3 regions of the Micromonospora sp. WMMD961 genome follow, and region 3 is predicted to be linked to each of the others. Evidence: riboswitches for the same ligand, from Rfam matches in the RefSeq annotation. Region 3 holds a riboswitch; each other region holds the start of a gene.
The links. A riboswitch is a leader RNA that binds a small molecule or an ion and turns the genes downstream of it on or off. The one in region 3 is predicted to bind cyclic di-AMP.

Region 1 (10,428 bases), 1.6 Mb from region 3:
GGACTACTGTCCTCGCAGCGACGAGGCGGCGCCCCGCGCACATTTCCCACTAGGATCCCATCGTCGCGAGCCACCCCGTCTGCACAGAGATCGGAGCGCCATTTCCATGGCCACCACCGCGCTGGTCGACCCCGACACGGGCCTGACCCAGGCGCAGCTGGCCGCTCGACACGGGCTACGGGTCGCCGGTGAGCGCCCCAGCGTCGTCGAGTACAGCCGCCGACTATGGGCGTACCGCCACTTCATCGCCGCGTACGCCAACGCCAAACTGGTCGCCTCGTACAGCAACGCCAAGCTGGGTCAGCTCTGGCAGGTGCTCACCCCGCTCACCAACGCGGCGGTCTACTACCTGATCTTCGGGGTGGTGCTGGCGCAGAACGAGATCCCGAACTACATCGCCTACCTGACCACCGGGCTGTTCATCTTCAACTTCACCCAGAGCGCGGTCCTGGCCGGCACCCAGTCGATCAGCAGCAACCTGGGGCTGATCCGGGCGCTGCACTTCCCCCGGGCCAGCCTGCCGCTGTCCACCACGATGACGCAGTTCCAGCAACTGCTGGCCTCGATGGTGGTGTTGATCGGCATCGTGCTGGTCACCGGCGAGCCGATCACGCTGGAGTGGTTGCTGCTGGTGCCGGCCCTGATCCTGCAGGCGGTGTTCAACGCCGGCGTGGTGCTGGTGGTGGCCCGGTTGGGCTCCAAGTCGAGCGACCTCAAGCAGGTCATGCCGTTCGTCCTGCGTACCTGGATGTACGGCTCCGGCGTCCTCTACAGCGTCAGCCTCTTCGAGCGGCTGCCGGCCTGGGCGACGACGCTGGTGCAGTACAACCCGCTGCTGGTCTACATCGAGCTGGCGCGGTACACGCTGCTCGAGGAGGCGCCGCTGCTCAACGAGTCGCTGGGTCAGCTCTGGCTGGTCGGCGCCGGGTGGGCGCTGGTCGCCGGGGTCGGCGGCTTCATCTACTTCTGGCGCGGGGAACAGGAGTACGGCCGTGGCTGAGCACTTCGACATGCCCATCGAGGCGACCGCGACGATGACCTCGACGCAGGAGCGCATCCCGACCGTCGTCGTGGACGACGCGCACATCATCTACCGGGTGCACCAGGGCGCCGGCGGTGGCACCACGCCGGTGGCCGCGCTGCGCCGACTGGTCAAGCGCACCTCCGCGCCGAACATCCGGGAGGTGCACGCGGTCAAGGGGATCTCCTTCACCGCGTACCGGGGCGAGGCGATCGGGCTGATCGGCACCAACGGCTCCGGCAAGTCCACCATCCTGCGGGCCATCGCCGGTCTGCTGCCGGTCAACCGGGGCGCGATCTACACCCAGGGGCAGCCGTCTCTGCTGGGCGTGAACGCCGCCCTGCTCAACGACCTCTCCGGAGAGCGGAACGTCACCCTCGGCTGCCTGGCGATGGGCATGCATCCCGACGACGTCGCCAAGCAGGCCGAGGGGATCATCGAGTTCTCCGGGATCAACGAGCGCGGCGACTTCGCGAGCCTGCCGATGCGGACGTACTCCTCCGGCATGGCGGCCCGGCTACGGTTCTCCATTGCCGCTGCCAAGAAGCACGACGTGCTGCTCATCGACGAGGCGCTCGCCACCGGCGACAAGGGCTTCCGCAAGCGCAGCGAGCAGCGGGTGCGGGAGTTGCGCGAGGGCGCGGGCACGGTGTTCCTGGTCAGCCACCAGCTCTCCTCCGTACGCGACACCTGCGAGCGGACGATCTGGCTGGAATCGGGCGTCCTGCGGATGGACGGCCCCACCGACGAGGTCGTCCGCGCCTACGAGGCGTACGCGAACAGCAAGTAGCACCTTCGGCATCGACACGACGCCACGGACCGCGTCGCCCGCGTTGGGGCGGCGCGGTCCGCGCGTTAAGGTTCATCCCGTCGCCGCTCGGGCGGAACCTTCCGTTTACGCATCCCTGAGAGTGAGGATCCGGCAATGACGCAGGACCAGACCACTGGCCCGGACGCCGAAGCGGAGACCCCGACGCCGTGGCGGCCCTCGCGGACGGTGGCCGTGGTTCTGGCCGGCGGCACCGGCACGCGGCTGGGCCTCGGCATCCCGAAGCAGCTGCTGAAGATCGCCGGCAAGCCGATCATCGAGCACACCCTGGCGGTCTTCGAGGCGGCACCGGAGATCGACGAGATCATCGTGCTGATGGCGTCCGGTCACGTCGACGACGCCCAGCAGATCGTCGAGAAGGCCGGCCTGCGCAAGGTCACCAAGGTGATCGAGGGTGGTGACACCCGCAACGCCACCACCCGGATCGCGCTGGACGCGGTCGGCCCGGCGGACTGCAACATCCTCTTCCACGACGCGGTGCGCCCGTTGCTCAGCGGACGGATCGTGCGTGAGTGCGTCAACGCGCTCTGGACCTACGACGCCGTGGACGTGGCCATCCCGTCCGCGGACACGATCATCCAGGTGGACGACAACGACTGCATCACCGACATCCCGGTGCGGTCCCGGCTGCGCCGGGGGCAGACCCCGCAGGCGTTCCGTTCCCCCACCATCCGCGAGGCGTACCGCATCGCCGAGGGTGACCCGAACTTCGCCGCCACCGACGACTGCGGCGTGGTGCTGCGCTACCTGCCCGGCACCCCGATCAAGGTGATCGACGGTTCGGACGAGAACATCAAGGTCACCCACCCGGTCGACGTGCACCTGGCCGACAAGCTCTTCCAGCTCGCGGCGGCGCAGGCACCCCGGCTGACCGACCACCGCAGCTACAGCGAGGAGCTGACCGGCCGCACCATCGTGGTGTTCGGCGGCAGCTACGGCATCGGCCACGAGCTGACCGAGCTGGCCCGTCGATTCGGCGCCCAGGTCTTCCCGTTCAGCCGTTCCAGCACCGGCACCCACGTGGAGCGGGCCGAGGACGTCGAGGCCGCGCTGACGACCGCGTTCGAGGCCACCGGTCGGATCGACCACGTGGTGGTCACCGCCGGGATCCTGGAGCGGGGCGAACTCGCCGAGATGGACGAGGAGACCATGGACCGGGTGCTCCAGGTCAACTTCGTCGGCCCGGTGACCATCGCCCGCCAGGCGCTGCCCTATCTGCAGCAGACCAAGGGTCAGTTGCTGCTCTACACCTCCAGCTCCTACACCCGGGGGCGGGCCCGCTACGCGCTCTACTCGGCCACCAAGGCCGCCCTGGTCAACCTCACCCAGGCGCTCGCCGACGAGTGGGCCGACGTCGGCGTACGCGTCAACTGCATCAACCCGGAGCGGACCGCCACCCCGATGCGGACGCGGGCCTTCGGCGAGGAGCCGGAGCACACGCTGCTCGCCGCGGAGGCCGTCGCCCAGTCGTCCCTGGACGTGCTGATCTCCGACCTGACCGGCCAGGTGATCGACGTACGCCGGGCGCCCGGGGACGGGGCCACGCCGAGCGTGCCGGCGCAGGCCGGGCCGGGTCAGGTCGAGACGCCGGCCGACGTGGCGTCGGCCAACTGACGCCCACGGCTGCGGAACCACGAACGGAGCGACATGCGCGGCGACCTGGTCCGAAAGCTGGCTGCCCGCTGCCTGAGCACCGGGTTGGCCGTGCTGGCCTTCGTCGTGCTGGCGCTCACCGACGGCACCGGCTGGGGCCTGGCGTTGGCCGTCGCGGCCGTGGTCGCCTCGGCCGTCGAGCAGCGCATCCGGCCCGGTGCTGACCTCGTCGCGGAGACGACGCTGATCGCCGCCGCGGTCCTGGTGGGTTACTGGCGTCGGCTGGACGACGGTGTCGACCTGGCGCTGGTCGCCACCGCACTGGTCCTGCTGGGGCTGGTGCTGCTGGTGGGGCCGCTGCGTACCGCCGGCAATCTGGAGATGCGGACGGCGAACCTGCCGGTTCGCGCCTGGACGCCGTTGGTCGCCGACCAGCTCGGCACCGCGCTACTCGGGCTGCTCGCCGTGGTGGCCCTCGCCGCCGCGCTGACAGTGCCTGCCGTGGTGCCACTGGTCGCCAGTCTGCTGGTCGGTGCGGGCGCCGGGACGGTCGCCCTGGACCTGGCTCGGCGGCGGTTCCGGCCGGGCGTCGGCGGTGGGGCGGTGGGCCGCGCGCTGCGTCGGCACCAGCCGGAGTTCGTGCTCTACTTCTCCGCCCCGCCCGGCTCGGAATACCAGGTCACCATGTGGCTGCCGTACCTGCAACGGATCGGCCGGCCCTTCCTGGTCGTGCTCCGCGAGCCGGAGTTCCTGGCACCGATCGCGGCGGCCACCGACGCTCCGGTGGTCTACTGCCCCACCCTGCGGGCCATGGACGAGGCCCTGGTGCCGAGCATTCGGGCGGCGTTCTACGTCAACCACGGGGCGAAGAACAGCCACTGCATCCGCTTCACCCAGCTCACCCACGTGCAGTTGCACCACGGCGACAGCGACAAGGCGCCGAGCGCCAACCCGGTGTCCGGGATCTTCGACCGGATCTTCGTGGCCGGCCCGGCCGCGATCGACAGGTACGCCCGCGCCGGGGTGCAGATCCCCGCGGAGAAGTTCGTGGTGGTGGGTCGCCCGCAGGTCGAGTCGATCCAGGTACGCCCGGAGCCCGCCCGGGGCCTGGCCCACCCCACGGTGCTCTACACCCCCACCTGGACCGGGCACCACGCCGACGCCGACTACTGCTCGCTGCCGGTGGCCGAGCAGTTGCTGCGCCGGCTGCTGGAGCGCGGTGCGACGGTGATCCTGCGGGCTCACCCGTACACCGCGCAGAACCCGGCGTCGGCGCGCCAGTTGGGCCGGCTGACCGAGGTGCTGGCCGCCGACCGGGCCCGCACCGGCCGGCAGCACGTGTTCGGTGCGGCGGCCCGGGAGCTGAGCCTCACCGAGTGCGTCAACGCCTCCGACGCGCTGGTCTCCGACGTGTCCGGGGTGATCTCGGACTACCTCTACTCCGGCAAGCCGTACGCGGTCACCGACATGGGTGACGCGGGTGACCGGTTCGTGCAGCGGTTCCCGCTGGCCGGTTCGGGTTACGTGCTGCGCCGGGACATGTCCAACGTGGACGGTGTGCTGACGGACCTGCTGGACACCGACCCGCTGGCCGAGGCGCGCTGGGCCACCCGCCGCCGCTACCTGGGCGACTTCCCGGCCGAGTCGTACGCCGAGGCATTCCTCACCGCCGCGCGCCGGGAGCTGACGGCGACGGACGAGCTGGCCGCGCCCACACCGGTGTAGCTCCTCAGCGGTACGGGTCGAGCAGCGCCAGCACCGCCGCCGGGTCCTCCACGTGGGCGTTGTGGCCGAGACCGGGCAGCGTGGTGACCGGTACGCCGTACTCCTTGAGCTGTTCGTCGGTGACCATCGGGTCGTGCTCCCCGCGCGCCAGCACGACCGGCACGTCGGTCGCCGCGAGAAGCGCGGCCAGGTCGGGCTCACCGACGGCGAACGCGGTCGGGTCCATGGCGAGGCGCCACCGGCCGTCGACCTGACGCAGGCCGGCGTCCACCACCGGGTGGTCCGGCGGGACCAGGCCGGCCAGGCCGGACACCCGCAGGTAGCGGCGGGCCGCCTCGGCTCGGGTGGCGAACCAGCTGACCGGGCGGGTGGCGAGGTCGGCGGCGCGGGTCAGCTCGTCGGGTGACCAGACGGCCTTGATGCCCAGCCCGACCACCGCGTCCACCGGCGTGCCGGCGGCGCGGGCGGCCAGCGCGAGGCCGACCACACCGCCCAGCGAGTGCCCGAGCACGACCAGCCGGTCACTGGCCGCCAGGCCGCGCGCTATCCGGTCGGCGAACCCCGCGAAGGTGTACGACGGCAGCGGCCCCGCCCAGCCGTGGCCGGCGAGGTCCGGTGCCAGCCACCGCCCCGTCCAGCGCTGCTCCAGCAACGGTGCCCACGGCAACCAGACGTCCCCGGTCGTACCCATCCCGTGCAGGAGCAGCAGGACCGGCCCGCGACCGGCTTGACCACCCGATTCATCCACCACGGCCGCAGTCTCCCACGGTTCACGGCCCGGTACGAGAGTCGTCATCCCCGCAACTCCCGGCGAGACACCGACGGCACCGACGAAGACGCCGCGGGCGCCGGCCCCTTGTGGGGGACGGCGCCCGCGGCGATCCAGCGTGCCCGGGTCAGGCGGAGTAGCCCCGGCTGGCGATCCAGTTGGCCAGGTCGATGGTGGTGATCCAGTACGACGGGTCGGCCGCGTTCGCCGAGTCGGCGATCCGGACGGTGCGGCCGTTGTCCTTGTAACCCACGACGGCGATGTAGTGCCCGCCGCCGTAGGAGTGCCAACCGCCGTCGGTGTCGGTGGCGTCGCCGACGACGTTGGCGACCACGCCACGGCCGTCGGTGATGGCCTTGACGACATCGGCCTGGAGTCGGTCCATCTGGGCCGGGCTGGGCGCGCCGGCGAACATCCGGGTCCGGTACGGGGAGCCCTTCACCTCGGCGTTGAGCACCCGGGTGGTGTCCTCGGCCGAGTTGGTGCCCATCTCGGTGGTGCCCAGTTCGGCGCCGAGTTCCTCCTGGGTGCGGTCGATACCGGCGGCGCTGAGCGCGTTACGGGTGGCCGCCGGACCGCAGTTGTAGTACGTGTTCTGCGCCTCGTAGTCGTAGTCGAGCACCTTGGTCGCGGGTGGCTTCGGCGGCGTCGGCTTGCGGGTCAGGTCCGGGTTGGCCTTGGCCTTGGCCACCGGCGCGGCGGCGCTGGTGGCCGGGGCGGCGGTGGTCGGCGCGGCGCTGGCCGACGGGGACGCCTCGCGCAGTTCGCTGCGGGAGGCGGCGACGTCGCTGCGCATCTCGGCGACCGTGGTCGCGGTGCGCTGGTTTGCGGGTGCGTCGTCGGCGGTGGTGAGCAGGGCGCCGGTGGTGGTGGCGATCGCGAGGGCCGCGGCGGAGGCGGCGACGATCTGGTACGGGCGCTCGGTGGCGAAACGGCGGAGCTGACGCTGCAGGGTGTGCTTCACGGGGTCCTCCACGGATCGGGGGGAGAGCGGCACACCGGCGACCGGACCGGCATCCGGGCAGGCGCCAGCGCGCGGACCGTGGTCCGCGGATGGTGAACCGCTCAGGGGAACGCCCGGCGCGGCCGGGCGGTCAGGCGATGACCCGGGGGGTCAGCTCACCGTCACTGGACGAATGAGCGGGGGCACCGCTGCGCCGTGGAGGCGAGGGAACAACCGAGGGGTGGAAAGGTGCTGCACGAGGATGGAACTCCTTCCGACACCGCCTACCGGGTTAGCTGACGGATTCGGGCGGGAAGATCGCCCTACCGCGGGCCGTGGCTCGCGGATTCACCCCGGACTTACTAGTGGGTCCCCGGTTCGTTCATCACGATTGAGCGGGTCGGCGCGGCGTCGCCTCTTGCGATCGGTTACCGCACCGGACGGGACGACACTACTGGTCACTCCACGCCCTGCCAAGCCAGGTTCACCTGCGTAAACCTAAATCGGGGCGGCAATTTCTGCGCGTATTGCCGATGACGTGACTCGATGGGACAAGCGGATGCGGCGACGCCTGTGGGCGATAACCGGACAGGCCGCCGAGAACGCGACCAGAATCACCGGAAGAATCGCGCCGATCGCGCCGGACGCCCGATTCCCCGTCAGCGTGAGCCGGCTCACGTCACGGATCGGGCTCAACTCACCCGGGCCGGGCGCCACCGTGCCACGACAGCCGGTCGGAACGCACCGGTCACCGATCGCCGGGCGGATAGCGGGTTCGGTCGCAGCCGGGCCGCCGCCGCGTAGGCCTCGGTGGCGAGGACGCACGCTGAGTCGGCAGCCAGTTCCGCGTCCCGCCAGGCAGCCCGCTCCCGGGCCGCCGCGGTCTCGTAGTCGGCCAGCCTCGCGTCCCGGATCGCCCGGCTGAGCAGCACCTCCTGCTCGACCGGGTGCCGCCGGGGGTCCCAGCCGCGCCGGTGCGCGAACACGTCGCCGAGCTGCGTCATGGTCAGGTCGCCCCGCCAGTACGCCGCCATCGCCGCCCGGTGCAGATAACGCTCCCGGGCGGCGTACTCGGCCGGGGTTCGGGGCGTGTACGGGGTGGGCAGCGCCCCGGCACCGGCGAAGCGACGGGCGGCGGTGTCCGCCTCCTCGTAACCGCCCCAGGCCCGCTCCATCTCCTCCTGAGCGGTCAGCCAGGCAGCGCGTCGCCGCTGCGCGGTCCTGGCCGCGCCGGTTGCGGCGACCGCCACCTCCTCGGCGTACCGACGCCGGTCGACGGCCTCCGCGGCGGCCACCTCCCGGGCGGTGGGGGCGGCCGGGCGCGGATCGTCCGAGGGCCGGTCCCGTTCGGGGCGGGCCACCAACAGGGCGAGCACGCCCAGGGCGAGCAGGAACAGGGTGGACCAGATGGCGGCGGCCTGCGGCACCTCGGTCACGAACTGGTAGAAGACAGCGGTCTCCATGGTCGGCACCTCGGGGAGAGAGCAGTGCGATGGGAAGTCGCGCCGGCCACCGGGCCACGGCGGAGCACGGGCCGGTGGGGCGCGGAGTTGGTGGGTCGACAGGCGCGGCGGCGGGACGCTCGTCCCGAGCGACTCAGGCCCGGGTGGCGCCCGGGGTGACTCAGGCCCGGGTGGCGCCCAGGTGACTCGGCGCCCGGGTGGCGCCCAGGCGACTCAGCGCCCGGGTGGCGCCCGGGGTGCCCGGCCGCTCGGGCCGTGGACGAGGGGCAGCCGGTCGGACCCGGCCGTGCGCACCGGCAACGACCCGCTCGCGACGCCGGCCTCGGGGGGCGCGGGTTGCGCGGCGACCGACCACGCCGCGGAGGCCTCCTCGACCGGCCCCTCGGTCGCCCCCTGCGCCTCGTGCACGGCCTCCTGCGCGCAGGTGCACGGGCAGCTTGCCGGAAGTGCGCCGAGGGCGAACGGAGGTGGCACGGCGGCCGAGGCCGGGCCCGCGCCGAGCGCCAGGGCCGCGACGACGGCGAGGCTGGTCAGCACCCGCGTCGCCCAGCGCGCCACCCACCACAACGGACAGGTGAACGCGACCGGGAGCACGACCCCACGCTACCGTCGTGCCGACCTCCGCGCACCGATCACGGGCGTGTCGCCGCACGCCGCGCCGAACCCCCACTGAGCAGGGTGGACGGTGTCAGCGCGAGTCGACGTACGTTGATCGACCGCTGGTCTGCCCGCTCTCGCCGGCCGCGTCGGTCCGCGCGCCGACGGCGTCGGGTTCGGCCGCGCGTTGTCGGGGGACAGCCGTCGGACGGGCCGGGCGGCGCGGTGCGAGCCGACGCATCATCGGCGTCTCGACGAAGCGGTGCAGCAGCCCGGCGAGGACCAGGTTCACCACCAGGAAGCCGAGCACCACGACCGGGCCGCGCCAGCCCGTGAAGCCGGTCCCCCAGTCACCACTCCAGCGCAGCACGCTGGTCATCACCAGCACGTGGACCAGGTAGAAGGCGAAGGAGACCTCGCCGAGCCAGATCAGCGGCCGGGACCGCCACGGCGACCGCTTGTCCCGTACGTCGGCGTCCGCGGCGGCGGTGATCACCAACAGGTACGCGACCGCGAGCAGCGTGGTCCACAACTCCGCGGGGATCCACTGCGCGGCTGCCACCCAGGTACCCACGAAGATCACGCTGGCGACGGTCAGCCCCGGGCCGCGCCAGAGGCCCCGGCGCATCAGCTCGGCCGCCACCGCACCCAACCAGAACTCCAGCGACCGTACGGGCGGGAAGATCTGGGTGAACCACCACCGGCTCACCTCCGGCACCAACTGCTGGGCGGGCCAGAGCGCGAGGATCAGCAGCGGCAGCGCGACGATCAGCACCCACAGCAGCTTCGGACGGGCCTTGCGCAGCAGCGGCAGCGCCAACGGCAGGCACAGGTAGAAGAAGAACTCGCAGGAGAGCGACCAGCTCACCGTGTTGACGCTGTAGAACCAGCCCATCCGGGGGTCCCAAGCCTGCAACAGCAGCAGGTTCTCCAGCGCGACCGTCGGCAGGACCGGGTCGGCGAACCACCAGGCGACCAGCAGCGCGGCTCCCCACAGCACCAGGTGGTTCGGGTAGATCTTGGCAACTCGACGCCGCCAGAAGGTGCGCCGGGAGTCGCTGACCCGGGCCGACCAGACCAGCACGAACCCGCTGAGGATGAAGAAGAACTGCACCCCGGACAGGCCGAGGGTGAACAGCGCGTCGACCACCGCCTTGTAGTCCGGCTCGGCGATGATCCGCATGGTGCCGGCGTGGAAGCCGAAGACCAGCAACGCGGCGATCCACCGCAGCCCGGTCAGCGAGGGCAGCCGGGCGGGCGCGGCGGGCCGGGCGGTCGACACCGCAGCGGCGCTGGTCATGCCGGGATCCCGAAGTTCGGCAGGGTCACCAGCACGTCCGTATCCTCCTCGGCGCGGCGTCGGACGGCGCGACGGCGACGCCCGCGACGGCCCGGCAGGGCCGCACCGAGGCACCCTACCGGGTCACTCCCGGGTGAACCGGACGCGTCCCGCCCGCCGACGGCGCCCCGGGCCGCCGGACTGGTGAA
Region 2 (10,428 bases), 460 kb from region 3:
GTGCTTCAACGTTTCGCGCGACGGGTTCGGCACCGGAGAGGGGCAGAGCCTGGAACGGCCCTTCGGCCACGCCGACCCCACCCCGCTGTTCTCCTGGCGGGCCGCCACCGCCAGCTTCGTGTACCGCACCGAGCCCGGCGGCAGCCGGGGTCTGGACGACTACCTGACCCGCGACGCCGAGTGCAACATCGGCGCCGAGATCATGGGCCGCAACAAGTTCGGCCCACAGCGTGGCCCCTGGGAGAACCATGACTGGCAGGGCTGGTGGGGGGAGAACCCGCCGTTCCACACGCCGGTCTTCGTGCTCACCCACCACGTACGTCCGTCGTTCACACTGGCCGACACCACGTTCCACTTCCTCGACGCCAGTCCGGCCGAGGCACTGGCCCAGGCGAAGCAGGCGGCCGACGGCCGGGACGTACGCCTCGGTGGTGGAGTCGCCACCATCCGCGAGTTCCTCGAAGCCGATCTGGTCGACACGATGCACATCGCCGTCGCGCCCGTCGACCTCGACCGGGGTGAGCGGTTGTGGGACAGCCCCGCCGAACTTCTCGACCGCTTCCACCTGGAATCGGTGCCCAGCCCCAGCGGGATCACCCATCTCCTGTTCTGGCGACGATGACCGCGGGTCGCAGACCGTGGACGGTCTCCGTTACGCCTGAACGGAGACCGTCCGGGATCCGTGCCTGCTAAGCGAGGCGGGACAGCACCAGCATGCGGTTGCCGTCGGGATCCGTGACCCGCGCGGACCGTTCCCCCCACGGCTGGTCGACCGGCTCCTCGACGACCGTGGCACCGCCCGAGCGCAGGGCGTGCACCGCGACGTCGCAGTCGTCGGCGTAGACGCACAGCTCCCAGCGGTGCGACTCGGCCGGGTCGCCGGCCTCCGGGTTGGCGGCCAGGCCGAGCTCGCTGCTGCCCAGCCGGAGCGCGACGAACTCCGGAACACCCTCGTCCGGGAACCGGTAGGTCAGCTCGAAGCCGACCACATCCCGGTAGAACCCGATCAGTCGTGGCAGGTCAGGTGTCGTCACGATCGGAAAGGCTTCGGTGAACACGGACCACCTCCGAGCCGGACACTAGCCGGTGCCGGGGCCAGCTGGAACTACCACTGTCGATACCGGCGGTGTCGTCGCCGGGTAGGGACCCCGTGTCAGGGGTCGTGTCAGAGCCGCGTCAGGGGGATGACAGGCCGGCCGCCGATGGTAGACCGCATGACGAGTTCAGCGATCGCGGTCTCCGGACTGCGCAAGGCCTACAAGGACAAGGTCGTGCTCGACGGCATCGACCTGGACGTCCCCGCAGGCACGATCTTCTCCCTACTCGGCCCGAACGGGGCCGGCAAGACGACCACGGTGAACGTGCTGACCACGTTGGTGAAAGCCGACGGCGGGACCGTACGCGTCGCCGGACACGACGTCGCTACCCAGGCCAAGGCCGTCCGCGCGGCGATCGGAGTCACCGGCCAGTTCGCGGCGGTGGACGAGCTGCTGACCGGTCGGGAGAACCTCCAGCTGATGGTGGACCTCAGCCCGATACCGGCCAAGGACGGCAAACGGATCGTCACGGAGCTGCTGGAACGGTTCGACCTGACGGAGTCGGCGCAGAAGCCGGTGTCGACCTACTCCGGGGGGATGCGCCGCAAGCTGGATCTGGCGATGACCCTCGTCGGCGATCCGCGGATCATCTTCCTCGACGAGCCGACGACGGGCCTGGACCCGCGCAGCCGACGCACGATGTGGTCGATCATCCGGGACCTGGTGGCCGACGGTGTGACGATCTTCCTCACCACGCAGTACCTCGAGGAGGCCGACCAGCTCGCCGACCGGATCGCCGTCCTCGACCAGGGCCGCCTGGTCGCCCAGGGCACCCCCGACGAGCTCAAGCGCCAGATCCCCGGCACACACGTCCGGCTCCGGTTCGCCACCGTCGCGGAACTCGACGCGGCCGCCCGGGTGCTCAGCGACTCCACGCGAGACGACGAGGCACTCGCCCTGCGGGTGCCGAGCGACGGCGGGACGGCCTCCCTGCGCGCCCTGCTGGACCGGCTCGATGAGTACGCGATCAGCGCCGAGGGGTTCTCCGTGCAGACGCCGGACCTCGATGACGTCTTCCTCGCCCTGACGGGCAACCGCACCCAGGAGGTATCCGCGAAATGAGCGCCAAGTCCCACTCGATCGTCATGTTGCGCCGCAACTTCAAGCACATCGCCCGCAACCCGACCTCGGTGTTCAACGCGGTGCTGATGCCGATCGTGATCATGTTGATGTTCGTGTACATGTTCGGCGACGCCTTCAACGTCGGTGTCGACTACGTCGACTACGCGACTCCCGGCCTGATGCTGCTGGCGGTCTGCTATGGCCTGGGGGCCACCGCGACCGCGGTGAACTCCGACATGACGAAGGGCATCATCAACCGGTTCAAAGTCATGCACGTCTCCCGTGGCGCGGTACTGACCGGTCACGTCGTCGCCAGTGTGCTGACCAACCTGGTCGCCATCGCGGCCCTCGTCGGGGTGGCGTTCCTGCTCGGATTCAGCCCCTCGGCGACCCTCCTCGGTTGGCTCGGCGCGATCGGCATCGTCGTGCTGCTCGGTTTCGCCGCAGGCTGGCTCACCGTCGCGCTGGGCCTGTCGGCGAAGTCACCGGAGACCGCCGGGCTGGCCTCCGTACCGCTGGTCATGCTGCCGTTCTTCAGTAGCGCGATCGTGCCGGCGGACAAGATGGGGCCAGGGCTCCGCGAGTTCGCGGAATACCAGCCCTTCACGCCGATCATCGAGACCCTGCGCGGATTCCTCAACGGCACGCCGTCCGCCGGCGACGTGATCCCCGCCCTCGCCTGGTGCGTCGCCATCGCACTCGTCGGCTACCTGTGGGCGCGGTCCACGTTCACGAAGCGAGCGTGACCGCGACCAACTCCCTCCAGTTCGTCCGAGTGCCCTCCAGCGCCGCCTCTGCGATTCCCACATCGCCGAGGCGGCGCCGCACTGTCTGCTCGATCCGGGCCACGTCCGGGTGGGAACGATCTGGCCGTCCGCGGACGGAGTTGCTCGCCGCGAGCAGGCGCGCGGCCTGCTCGTACTGGTCCTGCCGTAGGGCGAGGTCCGCAACTCCGACGAGCGCCTGCGAGATCGACGGCGCGTGACCCGTCTCGGCAGCCGCCTCGCAGGCCGCGGCGCGGTGCCGACGGACCTCGTCGAGATCGTCGGCGAGGTACCCGAGCAGGTCGTGGGTCACCGCGCGGATGTGCGCCTGTTCGGCCTCGTCGCGCAACAGGCCGGCCACGACATCGATCTGCCGCGCCACCTCCTCCGCGTCGCCACGCCAGCGGGCGAGTTCCGCCTGCGACAGCGCCAACACGGCCAGCGCTCCCGGCCACGTGACCCGTCGCGCGTACCGCCGCGCCTCGGCCAGCGCCGACGCGCTGGACTCCTCGTCGCCCAACAACCAGTACAGCTGAGCCTGTCGCGAGCGCATCCGGATGATGTCCTCGACGGTGCCGACCTCGGTCACCACCGCGACCGCCTCGTCGTAGTACCCGCAGGCACGCGCGAACTCGCCGCGTACGGCGATCAGCTCCGACAACTCGGTCAGGGCGAACGAGATCCCGAACCGCTCGCCGAGAGCCCGGAACTCGGTGAGCGCCGACTCGAAGTACGCGTCCACCTCCGGCCCGTGCTGGCCGAGAATGATCCGCATCTTGCCGAGTTGCAGCCGGGCCAGCGCACGCACCCAGGGATCCTCGTCGTCCAACAGTGGCTCCCACGCGGCCAGGATCGCGTCCGGAGCCCGCAGCATGCGTTCCAGCGGGACCACGAGCGCCACGCCCGGGTGGCTGCCGTGACTGCGTTGGCTGACCTCGTACGCCTTGTGGATCCACTCCGCCGCCTGGCGCTCGTCACCCGGCCCGGAGTTGATGAAGAGCACGACCAGTGCGTACACCGTGGCCCGGATCTCGTCGGTCACCTCGCCGGGCGTCTCGGTGGCCGCGGTGATCAGCTCCATCCCTTCGGTCCGATGGCCGCCGAGCCACCAGTACCAGCCGCCACCGGCCGCCAGCCGCATCGCCGCTTCCGCCTCGCCGGCGGCGAGCGCACCGCGCATCGCGGCACCGATGTTGTCGTGTTCGAGTTCGAGGGTGGCGAGCCACCGCAGCTGGTCCGCGCGGCGAAGGTGCGGCTCCGCCGTCTCGGTGAGGTCGGTGAAGTAGGCCAGGTGTGCGTGGCGCGCGAGATCCGACTCGCCCGCCTCGGCGAGCCGCTGCGCGGCGTACTCCTTGATCGTGCCGAGCATGCGGTAGCGCGGCGCCTCGTCGCCCTCGGCGACCAGCAGCGACTTCTCGGCGAGCGCGGTGAGCAGTTCGAGCATCTCCTCCCGCTCGACCACGTCGTCGGCGCACACCCGTTCGGCAGCTTCCAGACTGATCCCGCCGGAAAACACCGAGAGCCGGCGCAGGACCGCTCGTTCGGCGTCGGTCAGCAGCTCCCAGCTCCAGTCGACCACGGCACGCAGCGTCCGATGCCGGGGCAACGCGGTACGGCTGCCGCCGGTCAGCAGGCGGAAGCGGTCGTCGAGCCGCCTGGCGAGCTGGTCGACGGACATGGTGCGCAGCCGGGCCGCAGCCAGTTCGATCGCCAGCGGCATCCCGTCCAGCGCCCGACACACCCGCGCCATCGTCGACGACGTGTGGGCGTCGAGCGCCAGATCCCTGCGTACAGCGCCCGCTCGATCCCGCAGCAACCGGACTGCGGGAGAGGATTCGATCTCAGCGGGGTCGGCGTCGAGGGCCGGCAGGGCCAACGGAGCGACCGGCCACAGCGCCTCGCCGGTGATGCCCAACGGCTCCCTGCTCGTCGCCAGGATCCGCAACCGCCGACACTCTCCGAGAAGTCGATGGGCGACCACCGCCGCCGACTCGATCACGTGCTCGCAGTTGTCCAGGATCAGCAGCGCCTCCCGCTCACGGATCGCGGCGACGAGTCGATCGATCAGCTCCAGGTTCGGTGCCTCGCCGAGCAGAGCGTCCCGAAGCCCGAGCCCGGCGAGCGTCGCCTGCACCACGTCACCGTCCGCGCCGATCGCGGCAAGCTCGACCAGCCAGACCCCGTCCGGCAGGTCATCGAGCATCAGGCGCGCGGTTTCCGTGGCCAGCCTGGTCTTCCCCGAGCCACCCGGTCCGATCAGTGTCGTGAGCCGATGTGCGGCGACGAGCGCACCCACCCGGGCGACAGCGTCGTCCTTGCCAACGAAGCTGCTCAACTCGGCCCGGAGGTTGGTCTTGCGGTTCTCCTCCCGCCGGCCCAACTCGCCCCGCAGCAACGCGACGTGCAACGCCGAAAGCTCCGGCGAGGGATCGACACCCAACGCGTCGGCCAGAGCCTCGCTCGTGCGCTGGTACACCAGCAGCGCCTCGTTGTCCCGACCGCTCGCGGCGAGCGCACGCATCAACAACATGACGAGCCGTTCCCGCACCGGGTGCGCGGCCACCAGGTCGGTCAACTCCTCGACCAGCTCGGGACCGCGCCCGAGGCTGATCTCCACGTCGAAGCGATCCTCCACAGCGGTCAGGCGCAGCCTCTCCAGTCGGGTGACCGCCGCCTCGAACGTCGCGCTGTCGATCACACCGACGTCCTGCATGGCCGCACCCCGCCACAGGGCGAGGGCCTCGCGGAGCCGCCGGACCCGCTGCGGACCCTCGTCGTCACGCGCCTGGCCGACGAGGCGTTCGAACCGTACGGCGTCGACGAACTCCGGTGCCACCGTCAACTGATAGCCGTCGGTCTGCCCCTCGATCGCACCGTCCGGCAGCAGTTTTCGCAGCCGGGACACCAGGCGGTGCAGGGCGTTCGCCGCATCGGTGGGCGGGCTCTCACCCCAGATCCAGTCCACGAGAGTCGCCTTCGAGACCACGTGAGCCGGGCTGAGCGCGAGGGCGGTCAACAGCCCACGGAGCCGTGCACCGGGCACGTCGATGACGGTGCCGTCGTCCGTGCGGACCTCGAATGGACCAAGTAACCCGACCTGCACCCCGCAGATCTTGCCACGAATATGAAGAGCCCCCGCTTTGCCGACGTGGCAGAGGCCCGCGGGTCACCGGCCGCCGCACGACACCCCGCGTGCGAGCGTTCTGAGTCGTAGCTCATGGCAGGGGTGTGCCTGCGGTGCCCGACAACCACTCGGGCCGGCGCTGATGCACGGGCGAGGCCGCCGCGGCAGCCGATGGCCGGAAGCTCGACGAGGTGACCTTGCAAGACCGAAGGCCCGCCCAAGATTTGAATCCTGGCCGGGCCTTCGTGGTGGAGCGGGTGACGGGAATCGAACCCGCACTGTCAGCTTGGGAAGCTGATGTTCTGCCATTGAACTACACCCGCAAGCGGCACCACTGTACCCGAGACGTCGAGCCTGTGCACCCAGGCTCCCCAGCCCGCCGCTGATCCACTCGGCTTGCTGAAAATCGGGGTATCCGAGCTGGCGGGACACCGCGACGTCATTGACGCGTAGTCGATCATGGGAGGCGCCGGGGCGGGGCGGGCGTACACCCGGTGTCGGCTCCGCCACGACGGAGCCGGCACCGACGTCTTTCGGGCCGCGGTCAGGCGGCCGTGCACTGGACGTCACGGCTGAGGCGGGTCGGGCGAGCCGGCGGTACGGAGACGGGGGCAGCCGCCGCCGACGAGGCGTGCGGGTCGAGCCAGACCCGAACAGCCGGCCGGCCCGGCGCGACGCCCGGAACGCCGGTGACCTGCTGCTCACGGCGGGTCAACATGGCCACGTCGACGGTGAACTCGAAGAGCCGCCAGTCGACCTGCGGCTCTGCCCGGGCGCTCTGCGCCAGTTGCGCCACCCGGACCGGATCGGTCACCGGACGAGCACGCCCCGCCACGTAAGCCTCGTCGTCGCTCTCCTCCGGAGGGAACGAGTGCAGCGCGTAACGGCCGTCGCGTTCGAGGTCACGGCGTTTCGGAGAGTCGATGATGAAGCAGAACAGACCCTCGTCCGTGATGACCGGGGAGACCGGATGAACGCGGGGCCCGCCGTCGGCGCGGACCGTGGCCAGATAGCCGAAGCCCGGCCCGTACTGCTGAAGGAGAACGCGGATCCCGTCGGCGAGGCGGGGCTCGTCGGCGGCGAAATCGGACCAGGAAGCCATGCGAGCATTCTATCGAACAAATGTACGATCAGCGACCTCGACACGCTGGTCATCGCGTGCCTCGCTATGGTGGTCCGATGCTGCTCTCCGACCGCGACCTGGTCTCCGAGATCAAGGCCGGCACGCTGGGTCTGGAACCATTCGAGCCCACGCTGGTCCAACCCTCCAGCATCGACGTCCGACTCGACCGGCTGTTCCGGGTGTTCAACAACCACCTCTACACGCACATCGATCCGGCGATGCAACAGGACGACCTGACCTCGGCGGTCGAGGTGCCCGACGGCGAGCCGTTCGTGCTGCACCCGGGCGAGTTCGTGCTGGCGTCGACGCTTGAGGTCATCTCGCTGGGCGACCAGCTCGCCGGCCGACTCGAAGGCAAGAGCTCACTGGGCCGGCTCGGGCTGCTCACGCACTCCACCGCCGGGTTCATCGACCCGGGCTTCTCCGGTCACGTGACGCTTGAGCTCTCCAACGTGGCGAACCTGCCGATCACCCTCTGGCCGGGCATGAAGATCGGGCAGCTCTGCATCTTCCGGCTCTCCTCGCCGGCCGAGCACCCGTACGGCTCGGTGGTCTACGGATCCCGCTACCAGGGCCAGCGGGGCCCGACACCGAGTCGCGCCTGGCAGCACTGGCGCACCTGGCCGACCCGCTGACCGCCTGACGGCGAGGGCCCGCCGCGACGGGATCGCGACGGGCCCTTCGGTCACTCTCGATCAGCCTGGACGGCCGTAGCTGTGGATCGGGCCGTCGTCGACCTTCTTCATCTTGACCGGTTGGCCGGCCTGTGAGGCGTGCACCACCCAGCCGTCGCCGACGTACATGCCGACGTGGTGGATGTCGCTGTAGTAGAAGACCAGGTCGCCAGGGCGCAGGTCGGCCTTGCTGACGTCCTTGGTGACTCGGCTCTGCTGGGCGGCGTTGTGCGGCAACGACACACCGGCCTTCGCCCAGGCGGCCAGCATGAGCCCGGAGCAGTCGTACGAGTTCGGGCCCTCGGCGCCCCACACGTACGGCTTGCCGATCTGCGCGCAGGCGAACTTGACCGCCGTGCCCGCAGCGCCGCCGGGATAGCTGGCGGGGCAGGGCGCCGGACGCAGCGGGCCGCCGCCGCCGTTGCCGTACACCTTGAGGCGCAGCTTCTGCAGCCGGTCGATCTCTTCGTTGATCTGCTTCTTCTTCGCCGCCAACTGGGCCTCGGTACGGGTCAGTTGGGCCACCATCTCGTCCAGCGGCGCCTTCTGCGCGGCCAACTCGTCCCGCAGGTCGGCCACCTCGCGTACGTCCTGCTGCTGGTTGTGCGCGAACCGGTCGAGCATTTCGAGCTGACTGACCACCTCGCTGGGTGACGAGCTGCCCAACATCGCGTTGACGGTCGAGACGGTCTCGCCCTTGTACGCCCGCACGGCCAGCGCGCTGACCTTGTCCATCGCGGCGTCGACCTGCTGTTCGAGCGGGGCGATCCGGGTGGCCAGGGCGTCCGCCTGCTTGCGCTTGACGGCGAGGTCGGCCCGGGTGGCGTTGTGCCGTTCGATGATCGGTTCGAGCTTGTTCCAGTCCTCGTCGATCTGGCGCTCGATCTCGGCGACCGACGGGTCGGCGTGGGCCACAGCGGCGCTGCCGGTCAGGACGACGGCGACGCCGACCAGCGCGGCGAGAGCGGCGGTGAAGCGGGACCAGCGTGGGCGCGGCACGATCGACGTCGGGCCGGCTGCTGCCGACCGCTCGGACGACGGCCGCGGGGCATGGAGTGCCACCGGGGTTCCGTACTCCTTCTTCCTGACCGCCTACCGGGTTAGCTGACGGGTTCGGGCGGGAAGTCGGCGCCCTACCGCAGTGGCTGCGGATTCACCCCGAGGGACCTGGGTCCCCGGTTCGCTCGGAAACGACTCGGCGGTGTCGGTCCGTTACCGCCCGGGCTGGGCGGAGCTGCTGTCGGGCCGACAAATGACCAGAGTAGAGACGCCTGTTACCGATCCGCAACCCGTGCGGCCGTGACACTCCGTACCGGTCGGGCAGGGTTACCGAGGGTGCGGACGGGTCCAGTGACGACAGAGGGCCCCGGTCGTCCGACCGGGGCCCTCGTCACGCTCGTGGATCAGCCGGGTCTGCGGAAACCGGCCACGGGCATGGTGTTGATGCTGGCCACCTGCACCGGTTTGCCGGCCCGCGGCGCGTGCACCATCTGGTTGTTACCCAGATACAGCCCCACATGACTCAGGCCGGAGAAGAAGAAGACCAGGTCACCGGGGCGGGCATCGGCTCGCGCGACCGCCTTGCCCTCATTCCACTGGTCACCGGTGTGGTGAGTGAGGTAGATCCCGGCCGACTTGTAGGCGTACTGGGTCAAGCCCGAGCAGTCGAACGAGTTCGGCCCGGTGGCGCCCCAGACGTACGGATCACCGACCTGCTGGCAGGCGGTCTTGATGGCCTTCTGGGCAGCCGTGCTGGTCACACCGTTGATTGTCGGGCAGCCGGCGGTCTTGACCGTGGTCTTGGGCATCGACGCCTCAAGCTGCTTGATCTCGGCGTCGATCTGCTTCTTCTTGGCCGCCAGCTCGTTCTGCTGCGTGGTCTGGGTGGCGATCAGCGCGTCCAACTTCTGCTTCTCGCCGTCGTACTTGGCCCGCACGGCCAGCACACTTTCGACCTCCTTGCGCTCCTGCGCGGCCAGCCGGTCGAGGACGGTGAGCTGCTCGGTGAGCGTGTCCGGCTTGACGCTGACCAGCAGCGATCCGATGTCGTGCGACGGGCCGGAGATGTAGTAACGGGACGCGAGGTCGCCGACCCGGTTGAGCGCCAGTTCACTCTGCAACGCCAGCGGCTCGATCTTCTTCTGCAGGTCTGCCGACTTCTGCCGGTTGACCTTCAGCTGCGCCCGAACCTTGTTGTACTGCTCGATGGTGGGCTCCAACTGCTCCCACTTCTTGTCGATCTGCGCCTCGATCTCGTCGACCGTGGGCTCGGCGTGCGCCGGCGCGGCGAGCAGACCGGCGCCGACTGCGGCGGCGGCGACCAGGACCAGCAGGCGGTGGGCGCCGCGGCGGAGGCGCCCTGGCCGAGCAGACATTTTCAGGTCGTGACGATGAGGGGGCATGGTTGCCACCGGCACCGACTCCTTTGCAACCGACCGCCGGGCGCCTCGCGTGAGGGAAGGGCCGAGGCAGACGACCCACAGCGGTCGGTGCCTCACATTAGGGAAGCTCGGAGCGGTAATCAAGGCGGGCGAAGGAACCATCACTGTCGTGCAACTGCTTGCACACCAAGGGTATTGGTCAT
Region 3 (10,428 bases):
GCGGCCCGGCTCGGCCCGGACGGGGAGTTGGTGCCCCTCGCCGAGCAGGACCGCACCCGGTGGGACGCCGCCGCCATCGCGGAGGGGATCACGTTGATCACGGAGGCGTTGACCTGGTCGCCGCCCGGCCCGTACCAGCTCCAGGCGGCGATCGCCGCGGTGCACGCCGAGGCGTCGACGGCGGCGGAGACGGACTGGCGGCAGATCGTCGCGCTCTACCGGCTGCTGGCCCGGATCGCCCCGAACCCGATGGTCACCCTCAACCAGGCGGTGGCGGTGGCCATGGTGGAGGGCCCTCGGGCCGGGCTCGACCTGCTCACCGCGCTGGACGCCGACGAGCGCACCGCCGGGCACCACCGGCTCGCCGCCGTACGTGCGCACCTGCTGGAGCTGGCCGGTGAACCCGGGGCGGCGCGGGACGCGTACCTGGCGGCGGCACGCGGCACCACGAGCCTGCCCGAGCAGCGCTACCTGGAGCTGCGGGCCGCCCGCCCGACGGGGACCCGCGCTCCTCAGGGCGGCGCCCTGGACGAGTAGGTCCTCACCCCGGCTGGGGCTTGGGCGCGCCCGACGGTGACCGTCGGTCACCTGCACTCGTCGGGCGCCACCCGCCGCAGCTGACCACACCGCAGGCCGCCGGGGGTTCCGCGACGGCCGGCGGGCGGGCGGTCAGACTTCGGGCTCGACGGCCGGGCAAACGGCGTCCCGAGCCGGCACCACCAGGTCGATCAGGTAGGCGTCGACGGTCTGCTGCACGCACGGGCTGCTGCTGTAGCTGCCGTGCCCCCACCCCTGGTAGGTGAGCAGCACGCCGTGCCGGCCCAACTGCCGGGCCACGTTACGAGCCCAGCCATAGCCGCTCGCCGGGACACGCAGCACGCCGGGTCGGTGAGAGATCACCGACCCGGCGTGCGGGGTACGTCGTACGTCAGCTCTTGAAGGCGTCCTTAATCTTCTCGCCGGCCTGCTTGAGCTTGGCCGTGGACTGGTCAGCGCGACCCTCGGCCTCGAGCTGCTCGTTGTCGGTGGCCCGACCGGCGCCTTCCTTCAGCTTGCCGGCCGCGTCCTCGCTGGCGTTGTTGATCTTGTCGTCGAAACCCATCGTCAACCTCCATCGCTAGCGTCGCTACGACATCAGCAATACCCCCGCCGTCACCGGTCCAACCATTACCGCCATCACAGTCCGCTGTCGGCGGCCGCCGACCGGAATCGGCGCAGCCGCAGACTGTTGGCCACCACGAAGACCGAGGACAGCGCCATGGTGGCACCGGCGATCATCGGGTTGAGCAGACCGGCGGCGGCCAACGGCAGGGCGGCCACGTTGTAACCGAACGCCCAGAACAGGTTGCCCCGGATGATGCCGAGCGTGCGTCGGGACAACCGGATGGCGTCCACCGCGGCGTCCAGGTCACCCCGGACGAGAGTGAGGTCGGACGCCTCGATCGCCACGTCGGTGCCGGTGCCCATGGCCAACCCGAGGTCGGCCTGGGCCAGCGCCGGGGCATCGTTGACCCCGTCACCGACCATCGCCACCGACCGCCCCTCGGCCTGAAGCCGCTTGACCACGTCGACCTTGCCGGCCGGCAACACCTCGGCGATCACCTCGTCGATGCCCACCTCGGCCGCGACCGCTCTGGCCACTGCGGTGTTGTCCCCGGTCAGCAGGACCGGAGTGAGCCCCAGCGCACGCAGCCGGGCGACCGCCGCCCGGCTGGTCGGCCGGACCACGTCGGCAACCGCGAGCACGCCGCGGGCCCGCCCGTCCCAGCCAGCGACGATCGCCGTCCGGCCGGCGGCCTCCGCCTCGCTGACAGCCCACTCGACCTCCGGCGGTACGTCGACCTGCCGCTCGCGCAACAGCCGGGCGCGGCCGACCAGCACGACCCGACCGTCCACGGTGCCGGTCACGCCCAACCCTTCGAGGTTGCGGAAGCCGTTCACCGGAGGCAGCGCACCGGCCTCGGCGGCACCCGTGGCGACCGCTCGGGCGATCGGGTGCTCGGAGGCGGCTTCCACCGCGCCGGCGAGCCGGAGCAGCTCGGCCCGGTCCTCCCCGCTCGCCGGCACCACATCCACCAGCGTCATCCGGCCGGTCGTGACGGTGCCCGTCTTGTCCAGCACGACGGTGTCCACCCGGCGGGTCGACTCCAGGACCTCCGGCCCCTTGATCAGCACACCGAGCTGCGCTCCCCGACCGGTGCCGACCAGCAACGCCGTCGGGGTGGCCAGGCCGAGCGCACAGGGGCAGGCGATGATCAGCACGGCCACGGCGGCGGTGAACGCCGCGGTCGGGCCCGCTCCGGTGCCGAGCCACCAGCCGAGGGTGCCGACGGAGAGCGTGATGACGATCGGCACGAAGACACCGGAGATCCGGTCCGCCAACCGCTGCACCGCCGCCTTGCCGCTCTGCGCCTGCTCGACCAGGTCGGCCATCCGGGCGAGTTGGGTGTCCGCACCGACCCTGGTCGCGGTGACGATCAGCCGCCCGCCCGCGTTGATGGTGGCACCGACCACACGGTCACCGGGGCCGACCTCGACCGGCACCGACTCACCGGTGAGCATGCTGGCGTCGACGGCGGAGGTGCCCTCGTCGACCACCCCGTCGGTGGCGATCTTCTCCCCGGGGCGGACCACGAACCGGTCGCCGACGGCGAGCCGGTCCACCGGGATCAGGCTCTCCACCCCGTCGCGCAGCACCGCCACCTCGCGGGCGCCGAGTTCGAGCAGGGCCCGCAGGGCCGCGCCCGCGGTGCGCTTGGATCGCGCCTCGAAGTAGCGTCCGGCCAGGATGAACACCGTCACCCCGGAGGCCGCCTCCAGGTAGATGTTGCCGGTGCCCTCGGTGCGGGTGATGTCGAGGCGGAACGGGTGCGTCATCCCGGGCATCCCGGCGTCACCGAGGAACAGCGCCCAGAGCGACCAGCCGAACGCGGCCAGCGTGCCGAGCGACACCAGGGTGTCCATCGTCGCCGCGCCGTGCCGCAGGTTCGTCCAGGCGGCCCGGTGGAACGGCAAGCCACCCCAGACCACCACCGGGGCGGCCAGGGTCAGCGACAGCCACTGCCAGTAGTCGAACTGCCAGGCCGGGACCATGGCCAGCAGCACCACCGGCACGCTCAACGCCACCGAGACCCAGAGCCGCGTACGCGGACCCTGTAGCGGGTCCACCGAGTGCTCCTCGATCGGTGGGCTGGGCAGCGCCGCCGTGTAGCCGGTCTTCTGCACGGTGTCGATGAGGTCGTCCGGGGTGACCCCGTCGACGAACCGGACGGTGGCCTTCTCGGTGGCGTAGTTGACGGTCGCGCTCACGCCGTCCATCCGGTTGAGCTTCTTCTCGATCCGGGCGGCGCAGGCGGCGCAGGTCATGCCGCCGATCGCCAACTCGATCCGGTTCGGTGCCTCGGGTAGCGGTCTACTGCTGGTGGTGGTCATCGTCTTTTCCCGTCAGTTGTGCCCGTGCCCGGGGGTGCCGTGGGCGGCGCCCCCGGTCGGCTCGCCGGGGACGGTCACGTCCACACCGAGGGTCAGCGGCTCGCCCCCGGTCGGGGCGAAGTCGGCGAAGGCCCGCCACTGCCCGACGCCGGCCAGCCTCGTCACGGTGCGCATGGCGGCCCTCCGATCACGCGTCGACGAGGTGGTAGCCGGCCTCGTCGACGGCGGCCCGGACCGCCTCGGTGTCCAACGGCTGGTCGCTGTCGACGGTGACCCGGCCGGCGGCGAGGTCGACCTGGACGTCGTGCACCCCGGCGATGGCACCGACCTCGGCGGCGACCGCGCTGACGCAGTGCCCACAGGTCATGCCCTGCACCTGGTACGTCGTGTTGACCATCGAACGTCTCCTTACCGATACCGGGTGGGGGTATCCCACCGGAAGCGACCGTACCATACCCCCCGGGGGTAGGCTATCCTGGTCGGCATGACCGCACCCACCCCGATCCGCGGGTACACCGCCAGCAAGGACCAACTGCTCGCGCGACTCCGCCGCGTCGAGGGGCAGGTCCGCGGCATCGAGAAGATGGTCGACGACGACCGCTACTGCATCGACGTGCTCACCCAGATCTCCGCGATCCAGGCCGCCCTCGACAAGGTGGCGCTCGGGCTGCTGGACGGGCACGCCCGGCACTGCATGCACGAGGGGGCGGCCGAGGGCCGGGCCGACGAGATGGCCACCGAGATGATGGCGGCGGTCGGCCGGCTGATGAAGCGCGGCTGACGACTCTCAGTCCGCGTCGAGACGGACCCGGCGGAGCAACTGCGCGTTGAGCGCCACCACGATGGTGGACGCGGACATCAGCACCGCCGCCAGCGCCGGGCTCAACGCCACACCGGCCCCGGCCAGCACCCCCGCCGCCAGCGGCAGCGCCACCACGTTGTAGCCCGCCGCCCAGGCCAGGTTCTGTCGCATCTTGCGGTACGACGCCCGGGAGAGCCGGACCACGGCCCCCACCCCGCGCGGGTCCGACGACGCCAGGACCACCCCGGCGGACTCGATCGCCACATCGGTGCCCGCGCCGATCGCGACGCCGACGTCCGCCCGGGCCAACGCCGGTGCGTCGTTCACCCCGTCGCCGACCATCGCCACGGTCAGCCCTCTCCGTTGCAGGTCGGTCACCCGGTCGTCCTTCTCCGCCGGCAGCACCTCGGCGAAGACCTCGTCGACGCCGGGCCGGAAACCGAGTTCGGCCGCGACCGCCTCGGCCACCGGCCGGGCGTCACCCGTGATCATGGCGATGGTCCGGACGCCCTCGGCACGCAGCTCGTCGACGGCCCGCCGAGCCTCCGGGCGCACCTCGTCGGTCAGCGCGAACGCGCCGAGCACGGTCTCCGGCAGCCGCACCAGGTGTAGCACCGCAGCCCCCCGCGCCGACCACCGCCCGGTCGCCGCCTCCAGCTCAGTCGGGAGGGACAGGCCCAGTTCCCGCAGCAGGGCCGCACCGCCGACCGCGTACTCCGTGCCGTCGACCGTCGCCCGCACGCCGCGGCCCGGCAGCGACCGGAACCCGGCGGCCGGGAGCGGGCCGGCGGACCCGGCCGCCGCCACGATCGCCCGGGCCAGCGGATGCTCGCTGTCCGACTCGACGCCCGCCGCGATCCGCAGCACCTCGTCCTGCTCGACACCCGGCATCGTCACCGTGTCGGTCACCACGTGCTCGCCCCGGGTCAGCGTGCCGGTCTTGTCGAAGAGCACCGCACCGACGCTCCGCATCCGCTCCAACGCCAACCGGTCCTTGACCAGGATCCCGGACCGCGCGGCCAACGCGGTGGAGAGCGCGACGACGAGAGGGATGGCCAGACCCAGCGCGTGCGGGCAGGCGATCACCAGCACGGTGACCGCGCGAACCACCGCCTCGTCGGGGCGACCGAGCGCGGTCCAGACCAGCACGGTCAGCACGGCGGTGCCGGTGGCCACGTAGAACAGCGCGGCGGCGAACCGGTCGGCCAGTAGTTGAGCCCGTCCGCCGGAACCCTGGGCCTGCGCGACCATCCGTTGGATGCCGGCAAGCGCGGTCTGCTCACCCAGCGCCTCGACGCGGACCCGGATCGCCGAGTCGGTCGCCACGGTGCCGGCCACCACCCGCTCACCCGTCGACCGGGCGACCGGCCGTGACTCACCGGTGATCATCGACTCGTCCAGCTCGGCGGCGCCGTCGACGACCCGACCGTCCGCCGGCACCCGACCGCCCGGGCGGACCAGCACCACGTCACCGACCCGCAGGCCGGACACCGGCACCGCCTCGACCTGCCCGTCCGCCGCGACCCGCTCGGCCTCGTCCGGCAACAACGCGGCCAGCGCCGCGAGTGCTCCCCGGGCCTGCCCGATGGCCTTCATCTCCTGCCAGTGCCCGAGCAACATGATGGTGACCAGCGCTCCCAACTCCCACCAGAAGTCCAGGTCGAAGGCACCCACGCTGGTCGCCAGTGACGCCGTGTAGGCCACGGTGATCGCCATCGCGACCAGCAGCATCATTCCGGGTGCCCGGTCCCGCACCTCCCGCACCGCACCGACGAGGAACGGCCAACCGCCCCACCAGAACACCACCGAGCCGAGCACCGGGCCCACCCAGGAGCGACCGGGAACGTCCCAGCTCAGACCCAACTGGTCCGACACCAGGCGGCTGCTCAGGACCACCGGGACGGTGAGAGCCAGGCAGACCCAGAAGCGACGGCGGAACATCCCGGGATCGTGTCCGGCGTGCTTGTCGTGCCCGGCGTGCTCGTCGTGCTGCGACGGCGCGGCCGGGGCGTGCCGTCCAGGGTCGTGCGGTGACGGTACGGGCATGTCTCCAACATGCCGGTCCGGGAACCTCCCCGCGCGCGGTTCGACCACCGACACTCCGTCACGACCTGCGATCTCCCAGCCTCCCTGGTTAGCATTCCCCACGATGACCCCCCGTAGACCGAGGCACGAACAGGCACCGGCGCCGCTTCGCGGCGGCGTCGCGGCTGGCCGTTCGGGCCCGGCGCTGACCGTCCGTGATCAAGCGGTCGTCAGCCGGCGAACGGTCGCGTTCTTCCACCGGGTTTCGACAGTGACGGTGAACCGACCGGCCCACTGACACGTACCCCGCACCGGATCGTTGGGAGTCTCACAGTGGGTTCCGACCACACCCGTCCCGCTCCGTCCGCCCCGCCCCGGGTCCGACGGATCCTCGTCATGACCGTGGTGCCCCTCTTCGTCGCCACGGTGCTCGCGGCCGTGCTCCTCTGGCCGCGCGGCGGCTCGCCACAGTCCGACGGCGGGGCGGACGTGCCGCGCTACCCCGGCACGGTGACCCGGGTGGTGACCGAGCCGTGCCCGCCGACGCCGTCGACACCCGAGGGCACACCGCGCGTCGGCGACGGGCGCTGTGGCACTGTCGACGTCCGCGTGGACGACGGACCGTCGGCCGGCCAGCAGGTACGCACGCCGGTGCCGGACGGGCCCGGAGCGCCCCGGGTCGAGGTCGGCGACGAGATCATCCTGGTGGAGCTGACCGACCCCACCGATCCCACCATCAGCAACTGGAACATCGCCGAGCACCAGCGGGGCACCCCGCTGTTGTGGTTGGCGGTGGTCTTCGCCGCCGCGATCGTCGCGTTCGGTCGGTGGCGGGGCCTGGCCGCGCTCGCCGGGCTGGCCGCCAGCTTCGCGATCCTGCTCACCTTCGTGCTGCCGGGCATCAGCGCGGGGAGGTCGCCCCTGCTGGTCGCCGTGGTCGGCGCCGCTCTGATCATGTTCGTGGTGCTCTACCTGACGCACGGGGTCACCGCACAGACCTCGGTCGCGGTGCTCGGGACCCTGGGCAGCCTGGTGTTGACCGGCGTGCTCGCCACCATCGCCACCGCCGCGACCCACCTCACCGGTTTCGGCAGCGAGGAGGCCACCACCCTCTCGATGTTCCAGGGCGACGTGGACCTGCACGGCCTGCTGCTCGCCGGAATCATCATCGGATCGCTCGGGGTGCTCGACGATGTCACGGTCACCCAGGCGGCCACCGTCACCGAGCTGGCGTACGCCAACCCTGGGCTGACCCGGTTGCAGCTGTACCGTGCGGCAACCCGGGTCGGTCGAGCGCACATCGCGTCCACTGTCAACACCATCGTGCTGGCGTACGCGGGCGCGTCGCTGCCGTTGTTGCTCCTGCTCACCGCCGACGCGCGGCCGATCGGGCAGATCCTGACCAGCGAGTTCCTCGCCCAGGAGATCGTCCGCAGCGCGGTCGCCACCCTCGGCCTGATCGCCGCGGTGCCGCTGACCACCGGGCTGGCCGCAATGGTGACCGCCGCCGGTCGCACCGACACCACGTCGCCCGCCGACGCTCCCGCCCCGCGACCGCAGACGGACCGGGCGGAGGCACTGGCCGCACTGATCTCACCGCGAACGGGTCACCCCGACGAGTCGGACCCGACGCGGACCTCACCCCCATCCACCGCCGCCGACCGGTGGCCGGAGCCGAACAGGAGCACGGATACGACATGGTGACACTCCTCAGCGTGACCAGATCGGGCCTCCACCCTGAGAACCACGTCACTGGTCACTCAACGCTATGGCGAAATGACACTTTTGGTCGGCATCCAGGCATAGCTCAGCCGGTCGACTCTCGGGTAACCTCGCTGCCGGTCACCGATGAAGGCGCGAAGCGGCGCCTGCGGTGCCACCGCCCAATCGCCAACCGGCGAGCCGGGGACCCAGTTACGTGGGGTGAATCCGCGTCAGCGGTAGGGGCCACTTCCGCCCCGAACCCGTCAGCTAACCCGGTCGGCGGTCGACGGAAGGGAACATTGTGACGGCACCCCTACGCCGCTGGTTGACACCCGTGGTGGCCGTGATCGCCGCACTGACCATGCTCGCCGGGCCCCTCCCGGCCCACGCCGCCCCGACGACTCCCACCCCGTCCGGGCACGAGGAGGACGACGAGCCGCAGCTGCTCACCGACGTCATCGAGCAGGCCAACCGCGACTACTCCGCAGCCAAGTCCCAACTGGACAAATCCAAGAAGCGGCAGGGTGAGCTGGCGCAGGAGGTCGATCGGGCCCAGGCCGACCTGGACGCGTTGACGCCGCAGGTCGGGCAGATCGCCGCCCAGTCGTACCGGACCGGCCGCATCGGCGCGCTCGCGGTGCTGCTGGAGAGCGAGGCTCCCGACTCGTTCGTCCAGCGCGCCTCACTGCTCGACGAGCTGAACATGGTGCACGAGAAGAAGCTCGCCGAGGTCAACACGGTGAAGGCCCGCGCCGAGCAGGCCAAGCTGGCCCTCGACGCGGAGGTCCGCGAGCAGCAGAAGCAGACCGCCCTGATGGCGAAGCGGAAGAGCGAGGCGGACAAGGCGCTCTCCCTCGTCGGCGGCAAGGGCTTCACCGGCGGCCTGGTGGACGCCACCTCGAAGGTTGCCAAAATCGGCCCGGGTCGCACCGCCGACGGTGACTGGAAGCCGCAGTCGTGCAGCGAGAAGGACCCGACCACGTCCGGTTGCGTCACGCCCCGCACGTTGCACGCGTACAAGGAGGTCAGGGCGGCCGGCTTCAACCGGTTCGTCGGCTGCTACCGCTCCGGCGGGCCGTGGGAGCACCCGAAGGGCCGCGCCTGCGACTGGTCGCTGCAGAAGAGCGGCTTCGCCCCGTGGCACAACGACGACACCCGGAAGTACGGCAACAATGTCGCCGCCTTCCTCATCCGTAACGCCGACCGGCTGGGCATCTACTACGTGATCTGGAACCGGCAGATCTGGTTCCCGGCGACCGGCTGGAGTTCGTACAGCGGGCCGTCGAACCACACCGACCACGTCCACATGTCGCTGCTCTGACCCGCCGGATCCTCGACGCGAGGGCCGTTCCGCTTCGCGGGGCGGCCCTCGTCGCGTCAGGCGGCGGCAGGCGCGGCCGGGTCGGTGGCGAGGGTCGTGAAGCCGGCCGGCACCGCGGCCACCGGGCGTGCCTCTCCAGCGGCGAGCCGGTACGACACACCCACTACCGCGCACCGCCCCTGCGCCACCTCGTCGGCCAGCACGGGCGACTGCCCGAGCAGGGTCTCGACGGTCTGTGCGATGTGGATGTCCACGATGCCGTCGATGTCCTGCACACCCTCGGCCTCGGCCCGGCGCAGACTGGGCAGCACGGCGTCGACCACCGCGGGCAGGTGGCCCGGCGGTCGGGTGCCGGTCGCTGCGGACTCCCGGGCCGCCTGCACCGCGCCGCACGAGTCGTGTCCGAGCACCACCACCAGCGGGGTGCCGAGCACAGTCACCGCGTACTCCACGCTGCCGAGCACCTCCGGGCCGGCGGTGTGGCCGGCGGTACGGACCACGAACAGATCACCCAGCCCGCGATCGAAGATGATCTCGGCGGCCAGGCGGGAGTCGGAACAGCCGACGATCACCGCGAACGGGTGCTGCCCGTCGGCCACGGCGGCCCGGCGCCCGGCGTCCTGGTTCGGGTGGCGAGGGGCACCGTCGACGAAGCGCCGGTTACCGGCGACCAACTCGGCGTACGCCCGGACCGGCTCGCTCAGCGCGGGTGCCCGGTCGGTGGTCCGCTGCAGCCCTGGCTGCCCGCCGATCGTTCCGGAATGACTCATTCCCCGCACCTCGTCTCGACGCATCTGACCTGGTCAAACGGCTTCAGGCGGGCCGGCGGCGAGCGCTGGCTCGGGGTCCACCGTCACACGCACCGAAAGACGCGTCAAGGGATGCGTGATATAGATTTCATACGTTGACCCCGACACGACCCGTGGGCGACGCTACGAGAGCGGCATCCGGAGAGGCGGTCACACGATGGCGAACACGTCGGCCGGCAGCGGGCGGAACTGGACGTTCCTCACCAACCACGGCCACGTTCTGCTGGCCATCGCCCGCGACCCCACCGCCCGACTGCGGGATGTCGCCGCCGAGGTCGGGGTGACCGAGCGCGCCGCGCAGGCGATCGTCGCCGACCTGGAGGCGGACGGATACC

Region 1: linked by a shared signal. The riboswitch ahead of O7614_RS11695 (C39 family peptidase) and the one ahead of O7614_RS04125 (hypothetical protein) in region 3 are both predicted to bind cyclic di-AMP.
Region 2: linked by a shared signal. The riboswitch ahead of O7614_RS01915 (NlpC/P60 family protein) and the one ahead of O7614_RS04125 (hypothetical protein) in region 3 are both predicted to bind cyclic di-AMP.

Annotation. Positions count from the first base shown of each region.
Region 1 covers NZ_JARUBJ010000002.1:2,469,040-2,479,467, reverse strand. Annotated here, with positions in the region: gene O7614_RS11720 (ABC transporter permease) at 107-1,000, shown strand; gene O7614_RS11715 (ABC transporter ATP-binding protein) at 1,011-1,811, shown strand; gene O7614_RS11710 (bifunctional cytidylyltransferase/SDR family oxidoreductase) at 1,947-3,464, shown strand; gene O7614_RS11705 (CDP-glycerol glycerophosphotransferase family protein) at 3,498-5,168, shown strand; gene O7614_RS11700 (alpha/beta hydrolase) at 5,173-5,919, opposite strand; gene O7614_RS11695 (C39 family peptidase) at 6,065-6,913, opposite strand; cyclic di-AMP (ydaO/yuaA leader) riboswitch at 7,147-7,288, opposite strand; gene O7614_RS11690 (hypothetical protein) at 7,573-8,343, opposite strand; gene O7614_RS11685 (hypothetical protein) at 8,557-8,937, opposite strand; gene O7614_RS11680 (acyltransferase) at 9,032-10,240, opposite strand.
Region 2 covers NZ_JARUBJ010000002.1:387,281-397,708, reverse strand. Annotated here, with positions in the region: gene O7614_RS01955 (dihydrofolate reductase family protein) at 1-622, shown strand, start outside; gene O7614_RS01950 (VOC family protein) at 690-1,034, opposite strand; gene O7614_RS01945 (ATP-binding cassette domain-containing protein) at 1,215-2,159, shown strand; gene O7614_RS01940 (ABC transporter permease) at 2,156-2,905, shown strand; gene O7614_RS01935 (BTAD domain-containing putative transcriptional regulator) at 2,889-6,026, opposite strand; tRNA gene O7614_RS01930 (tRNA-Gly) at 6,297-6,370, opposite strand; gene O7614_RS01925 (pyridoxamine 5'-phosphate oxidase family protein) at 6,592-7,149, opposite strand; gene dcd (dCTP deaminase) at 7,227-7,805, shown strand; gene O7614_RS01915 (NlpC/P60 family protein) at 7,866-8,906, opposite strand; cyclic di-AMP (ydaO/yuaA leader) riboswitch at 8,920-9,055, opposite strand; gene O7614_RS01910 (C40 family peptidase) at 9,248-10,261, opposite strand.
Region 3 covers NZ_JARUBJ010000002.1:852,265-862,692, reverse strand. Annotated here, with positions in the region: gene O7614_RS04170 (DUF6596 domain-containing protein) at 1-537, shown strand, start outside; gene O7614_RS04165 (alpha/beta hydrolase) at 670-879, opposite strand; gene O7614_RS04160 (CsbD family protein) at 929-1,102, opposite strand; gene O7614_RS04155 (heavy metal translocating P-type ATPase) at 1,177-3,432, opposite strand; gene O7614_RS04150 (hypothetical protein) at 3,445-3,606, opposite strand; gene O7614_RS04145 (copper ion binding protein) at 3,620-3,829, opposite strand; gene O7614_RS04140 (metal-sensitive transcriptional regulator) at 3,917-4,213, shown strand; gene O7614_RS04135 (heavy metal translocating P-type ATPase) at 4,220-6,280, opposite strand; gene O7614_RS04130 (YibE/F family protein) at 6,593-7,963, shown strand; cyclic di-AMP (ydaO/yuaA leader) riboswitch at 8,130-8,260, shown strand; gene O7614_RS04125 (hypothetical protein) at 8,265-9,284, shown strand; gene O7614_RS04120 (carbonic anhydrase) at 9,341-10,054, opposite strand; gene O7614_RS04115 (MarR family winged helix-turn-helix transcriptional regulator) at 10,251-10,428, shown strand, end outside.